DNA from 3 places in the Paenibacillus sp. FSL P4-0113 genome. Region 1 is predicted to be linked to each of the others. Evidence: predicted binding sites of a transcription regulator. Region 1 holds the regulator's gene; each other region holds the start of a gene.
The links. The regulator Rex, encoded in region 1, represses fermentation and respiration genes when NADH is low (regulators of the CRP and FNR family bind a similar motif). The targets are predictions, from matches to a motif close to TTGTGAAATATTTCACAA.

Region 1 (4,157 bases):
AGGGTCGGGGACATTATTTGTGTCTGCGTAAGTTTGAACATAAAATAAACAGAAGAGACTTCGCTACACCGAAGGAAGATTTAATTACAGCGGCTCAGATGATCGTCTGGTTGACGCTAACAGAAACCGGTGATGATGAAGAACTGAATCTGAGCAACCGTGGAGGGGATTTCTGGGAAACGGTGGCGAGTGATTCAGAGTCCTGTCTTGGTCGTTCCTGCCCATGGTTCCGCAAATGTTATTATCATCGTGCACGCCATGAAGCAGGAATAGCGGATGTTGTTATTACGAATCACTCTAAGTTGTTCACAGACGTCAAAGCCAGTCATCAGTTATTGCCGAGCTATGAACATCTGGTGATAGATGAAGCCCATCACCTGGAGGAAGTAGCTGGTAAACACCTAGGTATGCATATGAAATATTTCACACTCGTGCATACACTGACGCGACTGTTCAAAGACAGCAAGAATGGACAACTGCCTTCACTTCGTCAACAGTTGGCGAAATCGGGGCACGAGAAGTCGGCAGATTGGGCCTCAACTATCGACCAGCTGTATCCGCTCGTGTTAGAGGTGAAGGAAACTTGGGACCTGCTAAGCGACAAGCTGTTTGGCATGTTGCCGGAGCGAAGTGATGCGACACCGGGTGAAACAGGACAGTTTTCTTCCCGTCTCAAACCTTCGGCCAAGCCTGCAAAGTGGGATCAGGCGGGAGCTTTGGAAAATCAGCTATATGTAACGATGAGCGAAATTTTGCGCAAGGGCGACAAGCTGATGCTGGACGTCAAGGAAGAACATGACGATTATGCGGCGGATAGCCTTATTACAGATATCACGGGTCTGCTCAAGGATTTGGCGGGGATTCGAGAAAATTTGCGCTTTTTTATCCGACTCGATGATGAAACAACCGTATACTGGCTCGAGGCAAGCGGGCAATTCCGTAGTAAATCATTGCAATTTTATGCGGTACCCGTCGATGTGAGCCGCCAGTTGAAAGAAATGTTTTTTGACAAAAAAAGAAGCATTATTCTGACTTCTGCTACCTTGTCGGTAGATAAGTCGTTTCAGTACATGATCGATCAGCTCGGCTTACAGGAGGCCGCAGATCAAGAGCGGCTGATGACTTCGCAGCTCCCGTCACCCTTTAATTACAGGGATCAGGTGTTGCTGGTTATTCCACGGGATTTCCCAAGTGTGAAGGGCAGTGTAGGAGATGCGCATTTTGTAGATATGCTCGTTAGCTCTCTAGGAGCGACTGCTCAGGCGACACGTGGGAGAATGCTCGTTCTGTTTACGTCCTATCGGATGCTCCGGCAAGTGTATGAGCCGCTCAAAGAGGCCTTAGCATCCAGCGAAATTACTGTGCTGGGACAAGGTGTGGACAGTGGAAGTCGCAGCAAGCTAACCCGCCGGTTTCAGGAAGCGAAAGCTTCTGTATTGCTGGGGACCAGCAGTTTCTGGGAAGGCGTCGATATTCCGGGGAAGGCTCTGACTTGTCTAGCCATTGTTCGCTTGCCGTTTCAACCGCCGAATCACCCGCTGCTGGAGGCAAAAAGCGAACTGCTCCAGCAGCAGAAGAAGAATCCATTTATGAAGCTGTCTGTACCGCAAGCGGTCATTCGCTTCAAACAGGGATTTGGTCGGTTGGTACGTACAGCGAACGACCACGGGGTCGTTATCGTTTATGATACGCGTGTGATTGAATCCTATTACGGAAAGCACTTTTTGTACTCGTTACCGGGACCAAAAATGGAGCATATGCCATCGGAGCAAATGGTGCCCCGCATCGCCGAATGGCTCCAATCCGCCCCGGAGACAGAGGCATAACGGACGGACATAAGTATGTTCGTTACAATTAGGGGGAGCAAGTATGAAATCAGATAAAATTTCAGAGGCTGTCGTACGGAGGTTACCCGTATATTTACGTTATCTGAATGCACTGCACAAACGGGAGGTGGCTACGGTCTCTTCTCAAGAGCTGGGACAGAGGCTAGATTTGAACCCGGCCCAAATCCGTAAAGATCTTGCTTATTTTGGAGATTTTGGTCGGAAGGGTATCGGTTATGATGTTTCTTATCTCATTGAGAAAATACGCCATATCCTGAAAATCGACCAACAAATTAATGTAGTATTGGTCGGAGCGGGTAATCTGGGGCAAGCCCTTTCGAATTATAACGCTTATTTAAAAGACAATATGAAGATTGTGGCGGTATTTGATGCGTTTCCGGATAAGGTAGGAACCAAGATCAATACATTGGTCGTGCAACCGATGGATGAACTGGAAGCGACTGTGAAAGAAAAAAACATTCGAATCGGGATTATTACCGTACCTGATTTTGAAGCACAGCACGTGGCTGATAGGCTTATTGATAGCGGAATTGGAGCGATCCTGAACTTTGCACCGACTACTCTCAAGGCACCAGCCAACATTCGGATTCATGCCACAGACTTTACAACTGATTTGCTTAGCCTCGCTTATTATTTGGAGGACGGAAAGGAAGAAGCACAATATGACAGTGAATAAATGGATGATTAAAAACGGATCTTTTGCCGTAAATGGACCAGAAGCAGGGGTAGTCCATGGTTTTATGATTGTGGAGGATAGTCGTATTACTTATATTGGCGAAACCTTGCCTGCGGGTGAGGAAGAGACGGAAGCGATCGATGGTAAAGGGCTATTGTTTTTACCTGGTCTGATCAATACTCATGGTCATGCGGCGATGTCTCTACTGCGTGGGCATGGAGATGATTTGGCACTTCAAGTATGGCTTCAGGAAAAAATGTGGCCTATGGAAGCCAAGTTTACATCTACAGACGTGTACTGGGGTACGTCCTTGTCTGTGCTGGAAATGCTGAAAGGTGGAACAACAACCTTCCTCGATATGTACGATCATATGGATGAGGTGGCTCGTGTGGCTGAAGAGTCAGGTATTCGTGCAAGTCTGATGCGTGGAGCAATTGGACTATGTTCGGAGGAAGAACAGCGAATCAAGCTGGCAGAGGCCGTGACTTTTGCGCGTAACTGGCACGGTAAAGCAGACGGCCGTATTACAACGATGATGTCACCGCATGCGCCATATACATGTCCACCTGCGTTTATTGAAAAATTCGTACAAGCTGCGCATGATCTGGACTTGCCACTGCATACGCACATGTCTGAGACGATCGCCGAAGTAGAGCAAAACGTACGCGACTACGGTTTGCGTCCGGTTGCACACTTGGATAAGCTTGGCTTTTTCTCCCGTCCTTCGCTTGTTGCCCATGGCGTTCATTTGAACGACGAAGAAATAGCTTTACTGGCAGAACGTGGTGTAGCGGTTTCCCACAATCCTGGCAGCAACTTGAAGCTGGCAAGTGGTGTGGCAAGAGTGCCTGAATTGCTGCGTGCAGGGGTTACGGTTTCTCTCGGAACGGATGGTCCTGCCAGCAATAATAACCTGGATATGTTCGAGGAAATGCGTCTGGCAGCACTTATTCACAAGGGTGTATCCGGTGACCCTACGGCAGTTCCTGCAAGTGAAGCGCTGCGTCTGGCAACAGAATACGGTGCAAAGTCGATTGGTTTAAAAGAAGTAGGAGCGTTGGCAGCAGGCAACAAGGCTGACTTTATCGCGTTGGATCTGAATCAGGCACATTTCTTGCCGCGTACAGATCTTATTTCCCATGCGGTATACTCTGCAAGCGCCAAGGACGTGGCTCATGTGTGGGTAGACGGTCGTCAGGTTGTGAAAAACGGCGAATGCCTGACTATGGACGAGGAACGTATCAAACATGAGGCACAAGCCGCCTTTGAAGGGCTGCTGTCGCGCTAATTCAGGTGTCACATCCCCTTAGAGAGGAAGCACGGGTTTGAAAAATAAGAAAAAATGGATAGCGGTCGCCATTTTGGCCGTGATACTGATCCTGGTCAGCATTTTCTGGTATTATTCCTATGTTACTCAAGACCAGGTGGCTGAGAAAAATGCCGCTATCATTAAGGCCAAGCAATCAGGTGGTCTGGTTAGCACGACTCAAACATGGAAGTCTGTGTGGGATCAGGTATATTGGGTGGTTCAAGGGAAAAATGCACAGAATGAAAATATAATGGTATGGGTTCCTTTTCAAAAAGTGGAGGGACAACCTAACGTACCTGCCGCAGATAATAGCGGTGTTCATACC
Region 2 (4,157 bases), 820 kb from region 1:
GCTTGACCTTTTGTAATTGTTCCTGCTTGGTCGGCTTCATTCGTATGTGCTGTGAAATCTCGCCATAATGGTCATTTGTTTTGCGGCTCTGTGCCGCGCAATAGATTCCAGCGCGTTTTGCCTTGCTTAGCGCTTTTTGTGTTTGAGTACGTGCCATACGGCTTCACTCTCCTTCATTGGACTCCTTTTATCATAGCATCCAATAGTCAAATCGTGAATGGTTTGTCTGACTCAAGCATTCTTCAATTCATTAAATGTCTGAAAAAATATCCGGATCGCCACTGGAGGCCGCTACAATAAAAACAATAACTATAAAAATGATGATCAGTGTATAAATCAGTGTACCGATAATACTACATACCAGTCCAGCAATGGCCATACCTCTGCCTTGCTCGCCATGACGATTAATTTCCTTCAGGGAAAGACTGGACAAAATAATACCCACAATTCCGATAATCAACCCAAGATAGGGAATGACAACAGATAAAATCCCGAGCACCATCGAGGCAACAGCTTTACTATTGGTAGGTGGAACTACTGGGGGCGGGTTAAATGGGGCGTTATAATCGTTCGTCTCCTGAAAAGGATCGGAAGATCGAGGCTCCTTGTACAAATCACTCATCTGTTAAATTCAACTCCAATACGAAAAATAGCAATTATATAAGTTCTAGGGTACCACAATCTTACAAATCAGGACAGTACTTATTTCGAATTTTTAAATTAGAACGTTAAAAAGAAGAAACATAGCGATATTAGCACTTTTTGAGGTAACTGGGCATACAGTATTTTACCTGTTACAGATCAATTGTGCTCCATGAGAGCATCCTGCCAAGGAGGTCGGAGCTATGCTATATCGTGCAACATCCCACAGAAAGCGCTCGCCTCACAAACGTTTAAATGCAAACACACTTAGGATAATATCCACTGCTATGCTGCCATTTTACAAAGCTATTGCAACCCGACGTGCTTTTGCCGTCCAATGGTCACGAGCTGTCGTTCAGGCGAATTTGGATCGGATGAAATCCCTTCTCTGCTCAGTAGCTCCATTTGCCGCCAAACAAGGCTTAGGCACGAACGGCATCGGCTACTTTATTTCCTTTTTAGCTCAGCCACCGATGCTCTATTATACGAATGGAACAACGATTCCACCGGGGACTGTGCAGTTTACATTTGAGCCGAGAGTTCATCGCGCCATCGCAAAAGCCGTTTTTCCGCTGTATCGCGAATTGGCACGTAATCCATGTTTTGCTTCTGCCTTAGCCAAAGCGATCAACAGACAAGACCAGCGTGCAGTTCATGTCATGATCCGTAGTTTGATTCCATCCTCTGCGCTGAAATCCGTACAAATTGAGGACGATGGCTTTGCATTGCTTTTTAAGTATTCCTTTAGTAAGTACCCCTATCGCAATCTGCTCTTTCGGGAGTTCACTTAAAAAAGTCTCTACAAGCGTGCCTGCTTGAGTTCTCCAATGAGCTCTTTTCCCAGTTGTATGGCCATATCTGTCAGCACTCGGATTTCGTCCTTGGATGCATGGTCCAAATGTGTCCCGCAGCAAATGGCAAAATTGCCCGCAAACTCTTTTCGTAAGCGAACTGCAATTTCTTCGGTAATATAAAACTCCTTGTGATTTTGCAATTGCACAGTTTGAATCGGCTCGAGTCTGGCCCCTGCTGTAATCGTTCCCAAATGGGGCTGATCACCGCCAGAAATGAGTACAACGATATCTTCCCCCATAAAATAGGCATCCAGTACAAGACGGATACGTCCGCTTTCTTTTTGCAAATGAATCATAGGATCCTCTCCTGCTAAAAAATATTATTGTGAAACGATTCACTTTATAGAGTTCTACTCATTGTATCGCTTCTTGAACAGTTCGACAATTTAAAAATGGCCCACAGCAGCCTATAAACCGTAGCTTGCTGTGGGCCTTCATTGTTATTCTAAAACAAGCATTCCATTTCCTACTGGGTGTTAACGGATCGTGATCGTATGCACAGTCTTACCGCTTGCGCCGTCATTATCCGTCACCGTTAGCTCCACGGTATACGTTCCAGCTGTGGTGAATTTATGCTTCACCTTGGAACCGACCGCCGTATCACCATCCCCAAAATTCCAGCTGTAACTGACGATCTCACCGTCTACATCACGGGAAGCTTTGGCGTTAAATTGTACATTTTTGTTCTTCTTAGCGGATTCATTAGCCTGAATAATGGCTACTGGCTTCTCATTGGATGTAGGTGGATTCGGATCAGGGTTCTGTCCCCCACCATTGGTTACATACAATCTTCCCGGCGCCTCCGTCTCCACTTCATTTCCCGCTGCATCCCTTACCCGGATCACGATGACTCCGCCTTCCAGGTTCAGAGAAGATGAAGTGAAATAAGTACCTTCATAGTGGCCTGACGAAGTCTCATTTAATGGAATATCGTTGCGGCCCAAAGTGGACAGGTTGAAAGGCAGCTCCACATGGAAGGACGCCTCCAAACCGGATGCACTGTCAAAAGATACCCGTACTGACTGCCCTGGAGTAATACGCACATCCTCAGCAGGGTTAATGTTTTCAAGCTTCGGCAGAGCTGTATCGACATACACCGAGCGCGTAACGGTTGTTTCGTTTTCGGCAAGATCCTTGGCCGTCACCGTAATTTGATTTTCACCTTCGTTGATAAGCAATCGCTTGTTAAAGGTGCCGTCACTTCCAAATTCGGCTGGCTCGCCGTTAATCGTCAAATCGGTGAGGAATTCGTCATACACCGTACCGGTGACGCTCACGACACCCGCATTCGTACGGGCTCCTTCATCTGGCGAAGTCAGGATCAGACCCGGTTTAGTCTGGTCAAGTGTCACGACCACCGGTTCGGAACGATCCGTTATTTTGCCGTATACCGCTGCTTGGACACTTAGCGGATTAGCACCTGGTTGAAGATCAACCGACAAACTGAACTGGCGATCCTTCACCTTCGTTGTGCCAGCCAGCTCCTTACCGTTAAAGAGCTGAATATCGGCTCCTTCTGCCGGAGAAGTTCCTGTTACGGTAATCGTCTCTTCCTGCGTATAGGTAGCCTTCGTAGGAGTCGTAATCGTTGGAGCATTCACCGGATATCTGACGATAGCCCGGATCATGTAGTTACCCTCCTCCTCAGGTGATTGGCTCCATGTGCCGCTTACACCTTGCCAACTTCGAAGCGCATTGGGACTGCTTTCATCTGTAGCAAGACCCGGCGACTGTGTGCCTACAGCAGACTGTGTATATACGATGTAGAAGTCACCTTGAACCGTCACCGGCTCTGGGAGCTGTACCGTCGTCCATTGTGTCTCATCCCGTACGGCAGTCCCGTCGAATGGACCAGCCAACAATCGTCCAGGTGCTCCTGCGGCACCGGAGGCGTCATAGACAGAATATTGGAATGCCGTTCCTCCCGGATTCGGGAAGGCAGAGTTCCAGAACAAAAGCGATGCTCCTGTCACTTGAGTCACTTCCGACTCAGGTGTCATTCTGACTGCCCATGAATTGCCTGCCGCGTTAAAGGCTCTAGCATTTTCTCCTGTCCCGTCATCGTAAGCAATGCCTCCTTGGAACCCGATAAAAGGTTTCAACATGACATTCGCTTCCACACTACCGTTCGGAGGAGCAGTAACGGATACACTGTCGCTATAATAATTTTCGGCTGCAATGGACAACGTGTATGTTCCTTCCAGCACGTCCAGCGTAAATTCTCCAGCCTCATTCGTTTCTACCGGAGCAATGCGTGCATCCTCCACCACCAACACTTTCGCTTTTTGGATCGGTTCACCGGATTGCTTGTCGGTAATGACCCCGTGAATCGTACCGTGAGGTATGGCCTGAAGACTAAAGTTTGCTCTGATGACTTTGTTATTCTCAATCGTGACTGCTTTCGTTTGAGGAACGTAACCGTAGGCTTCAGCCTTCAGCGTATAGTCGCCGGCTACATGGGTGAAGCTGTATTTGCCCGTGGTCGGATCCGTTTTTACCGAACGTCCGGTTTCCAATACCGTAACCGTAGCGCTGGCTGGAAGACTGTCGAGACCGACACGTCCACGTTCCACCGTTGTTTCTGCCGGCTTCACTTTCTCCTGGAATTCACTCTTTTCAGTACTTGTAATTTTGTACAGCGGGAACTGTTCTTCCGCTTTT
Region 3 (4,157 bases), 1.5 Mb from region 1:
TGATCCTTCTCACTGAGACGCTTATGGAAAACAAAATAGCTCCACGCCTGATAAGCCAGCACAAAGGGTAAAAGCGTTGCTGCAACAATCGTCATGGCTTTCAGGGTGTAATGACTGGAGCTTGCATTATAAATCGTCAAATCAAAAGCACTGTTAATCGAGCTCACCATAAATCTTGGGAACAAACCGACGAATAACGAAACGAAGGTCAGCAAAATCACTGCACCTGTCATCCCGAAGGCCCATCCTTCACGGCGCTGCTTCAGGAAGTACCACGTCAGCACATAGGCGACAATTCCGACTGCTACCGCAGCATACATAAAGGGACCGCGACGCGCAAATAAATCCGTTGCAAAATAAGTCCATACCACCATGCCCGCAAGTAAAATGCCCAATACCGGAAGAAATTTGGATGCCATCACGCGAGCACGATCCCGTACTTCTCCAATCGTCCGCAGAGAAATAAACGTCAGTCCGTGCATTAGGCACATTCCGACCACTGTCAGTCCAATCCATACGGTATATCCATTGAATACATCGGAAAATCCAGCTTTCAAATCCATGTTTTGCTGAATAGGTACACCTTTCACCAAAGCCGCAAAAGCCATACCGAACAGCATCGGCGGTAGAAAGCTGCCAATCAGAATGCAGGCATCCCACGTTCCTGTCCACCATTTTCCTTCAGCCTTTCCGCGGAACTCAAAAGAAACTCCACGCAAGATCAAACCTAGCAAAATAAACACAAATACGAGATAATATCCGCTGAACATAGTCGCATAAAAATGCGGAAAAGCGGCAAACATTGCACCTGCTGCTGTAATCAGCCACACTTCGTTGGCATCCCAGAATGGACCAATCGTATTGATCATCAAACGTTTTTGTTGGTCGTTACGCGGCACCAATCCTGTGGCCATTCCTACGCCAAAATCAAAGCCCTCCAGAAAAAAGAAGCCGGTAAACAGCACAGCGATCAATAAGAACCATAAATCATTTAGCGACAATGGTGTCACCCCCTTGAGCAAAAGGATCATGAATTACCGTTTGCTGATGTGGCTCAATATCTGGACCTTTACGAGCCGTACGGTAAAACAGAAACGCCAGCACACCTGTTAAAATTAAATACAATGTAGTAAATGAGATGAACGAGAATAGCACTTCTCCTGCCACAACGGTAGGCGAAACAGAATCTTTCGTTTGAAGCAAACCAAATACCGTCCAGGGTTGGCGACCTATTTCAGTCATGATCCAACCTGAAGTATTCCCAATGAATGGAAGGGATATCCCCCATATCATCAGACGGAAGAACCAGCGATGTGAACCTTCCAGCTTTTTACGGAACGTCAGGTAAGCCCCGTATAAGGCGAGTGCAATCATGCCACATCCAGCCGCAATCATAATGCGGAAGCTCCAAAACGTGGTACGTACTGGCGGGATATAATCGCCCGGACCATACGTTTTTTCATATTGGGCTTGCAGCTCATTCATACCAGGCACAGAGCCGGTAAATTTACTATAGGATAGAAAACTCAAAGCAAAAGGAACTTTAATCTCAAAGGTATTTCCCTTGTTTCCAGGATCAATCCATGCGATAACGGTCCAAGGAGCGGGGTCACCACTGTTCTCCCATAATCCCTCACTGGCAGCCATCTTCATCGGTTGTGTTTTCACCAAATATTGAGCCTGTCCATGACCAAACAAAGGAATAGCAATGGCACTGATTAAGGCAACAATAATACTCAATTTAAAAGAAGGTTTAAAAAAGTCCATATTCTTTTTGTGCATCAGCTTCCATGCACTGATACCCGCGATCAGAAATGCTCCTGTCGCAAAAGCAGCAAACAATGTATGTGGGAATTCCCATAACAGTTGTTCATTCGTTAGCAGAGCAGCAAAATCTTTCATTTCTGCACGTCCATTTTGAATCTCATATCCTACTGGACGCTGCATGAATGAATTAGCAGCTAGAATCCACAATGCCGATAACATCGTACCGATAGATACCAACCACATACAGATTAAATGGACCGTTTTGGACAATCTTTCCCAACCGAATACCCATAATCCGATAAAGGTCGATTCCAGGAAAAATGCAAGCAGCGCTTCAATCGCCAGCGGCGTACCAAATACATCACCCACAAAACGGGAAAAGTCCGACCAGTTCATCCCGAACTGAAATTCTTGCAAAATCCCGGTGACTACGCCCAGTGCAAAGTTAATCAGCAGAAACGTTCCCCAGAATTGAGCCATTTTTTTGTACAAGTCATTTTTCTTAATAACATACATAGTCTCCATAATTGCCACCAATAACGACAATCCAATGGAGATCGGCACATAAACAAAGTGAAGAATCGTTGTGGTTGCAAACTGCAACCGTGCCAAATCCAATACGTCCATGATGTTGCTCCTCCCCCTGTACTTCTCTTAACATTGATTTATAGTGTCTGTAATCTGAAGTCTTCTACATTTGTGACAGTATTCACATTCTTACATATGCAGCGGTCACCTTTTAGAAAATGACTCACTCAACTACCTTCACCATGGTGTCATGATCCGGCTTCAGATTATCCCCATTATATAGAATAAATTTAAATGAAATAGAATCGAAAATGTGAACATCGTGTCAAAGCTGTGTCATAACGATGGCGATTTGATGAAAACAGCCTAAATCCCATAATAAATGTGACATTTCCTATTGATCTATCTTTTTTTCATCATGCAAAAAAAGCCTCTCTTCGTTCGGAGGTTGTACCTCCGACATCTGCAAGAGAGACTTCATAGCGTTATACCTAGGATTCTATCAACAGCCATCTGTTCCTCCGTTCTTTTGAACCCGATTTCGATAGGAGGAAGGTGACATTCCAGCATACTTTTTAAATTTACTATGAAAATAATCTGCGTTCGCATACCCTACGCGTTCCGCCACCTGGTGTACCTTAATTCCTTGTGCAAGCAACTCCCTTGCTCGCTCAATCCTCACCTTATCCAGGTAGGCATTAAAGGCCTCGCCAGTATGACTTTTGAACAATTTGCCCAAATAGCCACTATTGTAATTAAACATATCTGCCAGTAACTCCAATCGCAAATTTTCATCATAATGACTATGAATAAAGTCAATCATTTGTTTCATGATGATGTCCTTGCCACCGGGATCAGTCTGTCCAATCCATTGCAACACATGCTCCAGCGAGTGATCCACCAGCTCGCCCAATGTGGAATAAGCATATACATCGGTTATAAAGCTGGAGTGCTCCTCCAGCACGGTTCGGCTGTGATCCTGTCCGGCTGCATACTTGTTCAACGCCAGTGTGAATGTTTGGGCGAACGCCGCCTTGATTGCGGATTCTGTACGATAAATCCGTGGAAATTGGCCTTCCATTTCCTTAATGACACGGGTTGCAGCTTCACTATTAGCCATATCTAGCGCATAGTACAGCTTTTCTGCATAACGTAGGGGATCATCTGTGGCACTATCAGACGTTCCACTCATTTCAGTCTCGACTGTCTCCAATTTGTGTAGGTCTCCGGAAAGCATGACTCTTTCTGCCCGGAACAAAAACGTACGCTCTAACAATCGTAGTGCCTGCTCAAAAGATCTGGGAATGTCGCTAAGACTGGCTACAGGATCACCGGCAGCCACATAAATTTCCGTAGCCCACGCCTTTAGCTCCTGTCGCCAAGCAGCTAGTAACTGAACAGCATCTCTCTCCGTTTTTAACGTGGCGGGAAGCAAAAGACCCATATATATTCCAGCCTCAAACACGATACCTCTGCCTTGCTCATGGCACATTTCTGTTAGTCGCTGCTTTGCTGCCGACTGCCGGGCTTGCCGATCCCAGTCAGGTATACGTAAATCCAGCAGAATAACCTGATAGCTACTCCAGTCCAAGTCTGGTAACGCTGGCTGTTGTCCATATTTTCCGTTACCGCTTTGATGTTCAGCCTGCTTGGATGCTCTGTGCAGAGAATCGCTGCTTTCTACAGCATTACGAGTATACTCTCGATGAACCGGAAACAATAGAGCTTCGATCCAATTACGCTCATGAGAAGGCGGACTTCCCCATTTGCCGACTTCTTTCTCATCCTCAATGTTTTGCCGTACCCGCTTCAACTCTGTCGTCATTTCTTCCTCATCAACTGGCTTCAGTAGATAGCCATCT

Region 2: lpdD (prenylated flavin chaperone LpdD) is a predicted target of Rex. The motif match lies at 1,820-1,837, and genes of this name have one in related genera.
Region 3: MKX46_RS11305 (cytochrome ubiquinol oxidase subunit I) is a predicted target of Rex. The motif match lies at 2,465-2,482, and genes of this name have one in related genera.

The regions. Positions count from the first base shown of each region.
Region 1 is NZ_JBBPAZ010000001.1:1,119,600-1,123,756, reverse strand. Features, by position in the region: gene dinG (ATP-dependent DNA helicase DinG) at 1-1,826, shown strand, start outside; gene MKX46_RS04340 (redox-sensing transcriptional repressor Rex) at 1,870-2,523, shown strand; gene MKX46_RS04335 (amidohydrolase) at 2,510-3,811, shown strand; gene MKX46_RS04330 (cell wall elongation regulator TseB-like domain-containing protein) at 3,849-4,157, shown strand, end outside.
Region 2 is NZ_JBBPAZ010000001.1:1,940,936-1,945,092, forward strand. Features, by position in the region: gene MKX46_RS08140 (hypothetical protein) at 1-157, opposite strand, end outside; gene MKX46_RS08145 (DUF4190 domain-containing protein) at 251-622, opposite strand; gene MKX46_RS08150 (hypothetical protein) at 846-1,433, shown strand; gene lpdD (prenylated flavin chaperone LpdD) at 1,442-1,792, opposite strand; gene MKX46_RS08160 (S8 family serine peptidase) at 1,973-4,157, opposite strand, start outside.
Region 3 is NZ_JBBPAZ010000001.1:2,643,829-2,647,985, forward strand. Features, by position in the region: gene cydB (cytochrome d ubiquinol oxidase subunit II) at 1-1,001, opposite strand, end outside; gene MKX46_RS11305 (cytochrome ubiquinol oxidase subunit I) at 988-2,394, opposite strand; gene MKX46_RS11310 (response regulator transcription factor) at 2,798-4,157, opposite strand, start outside.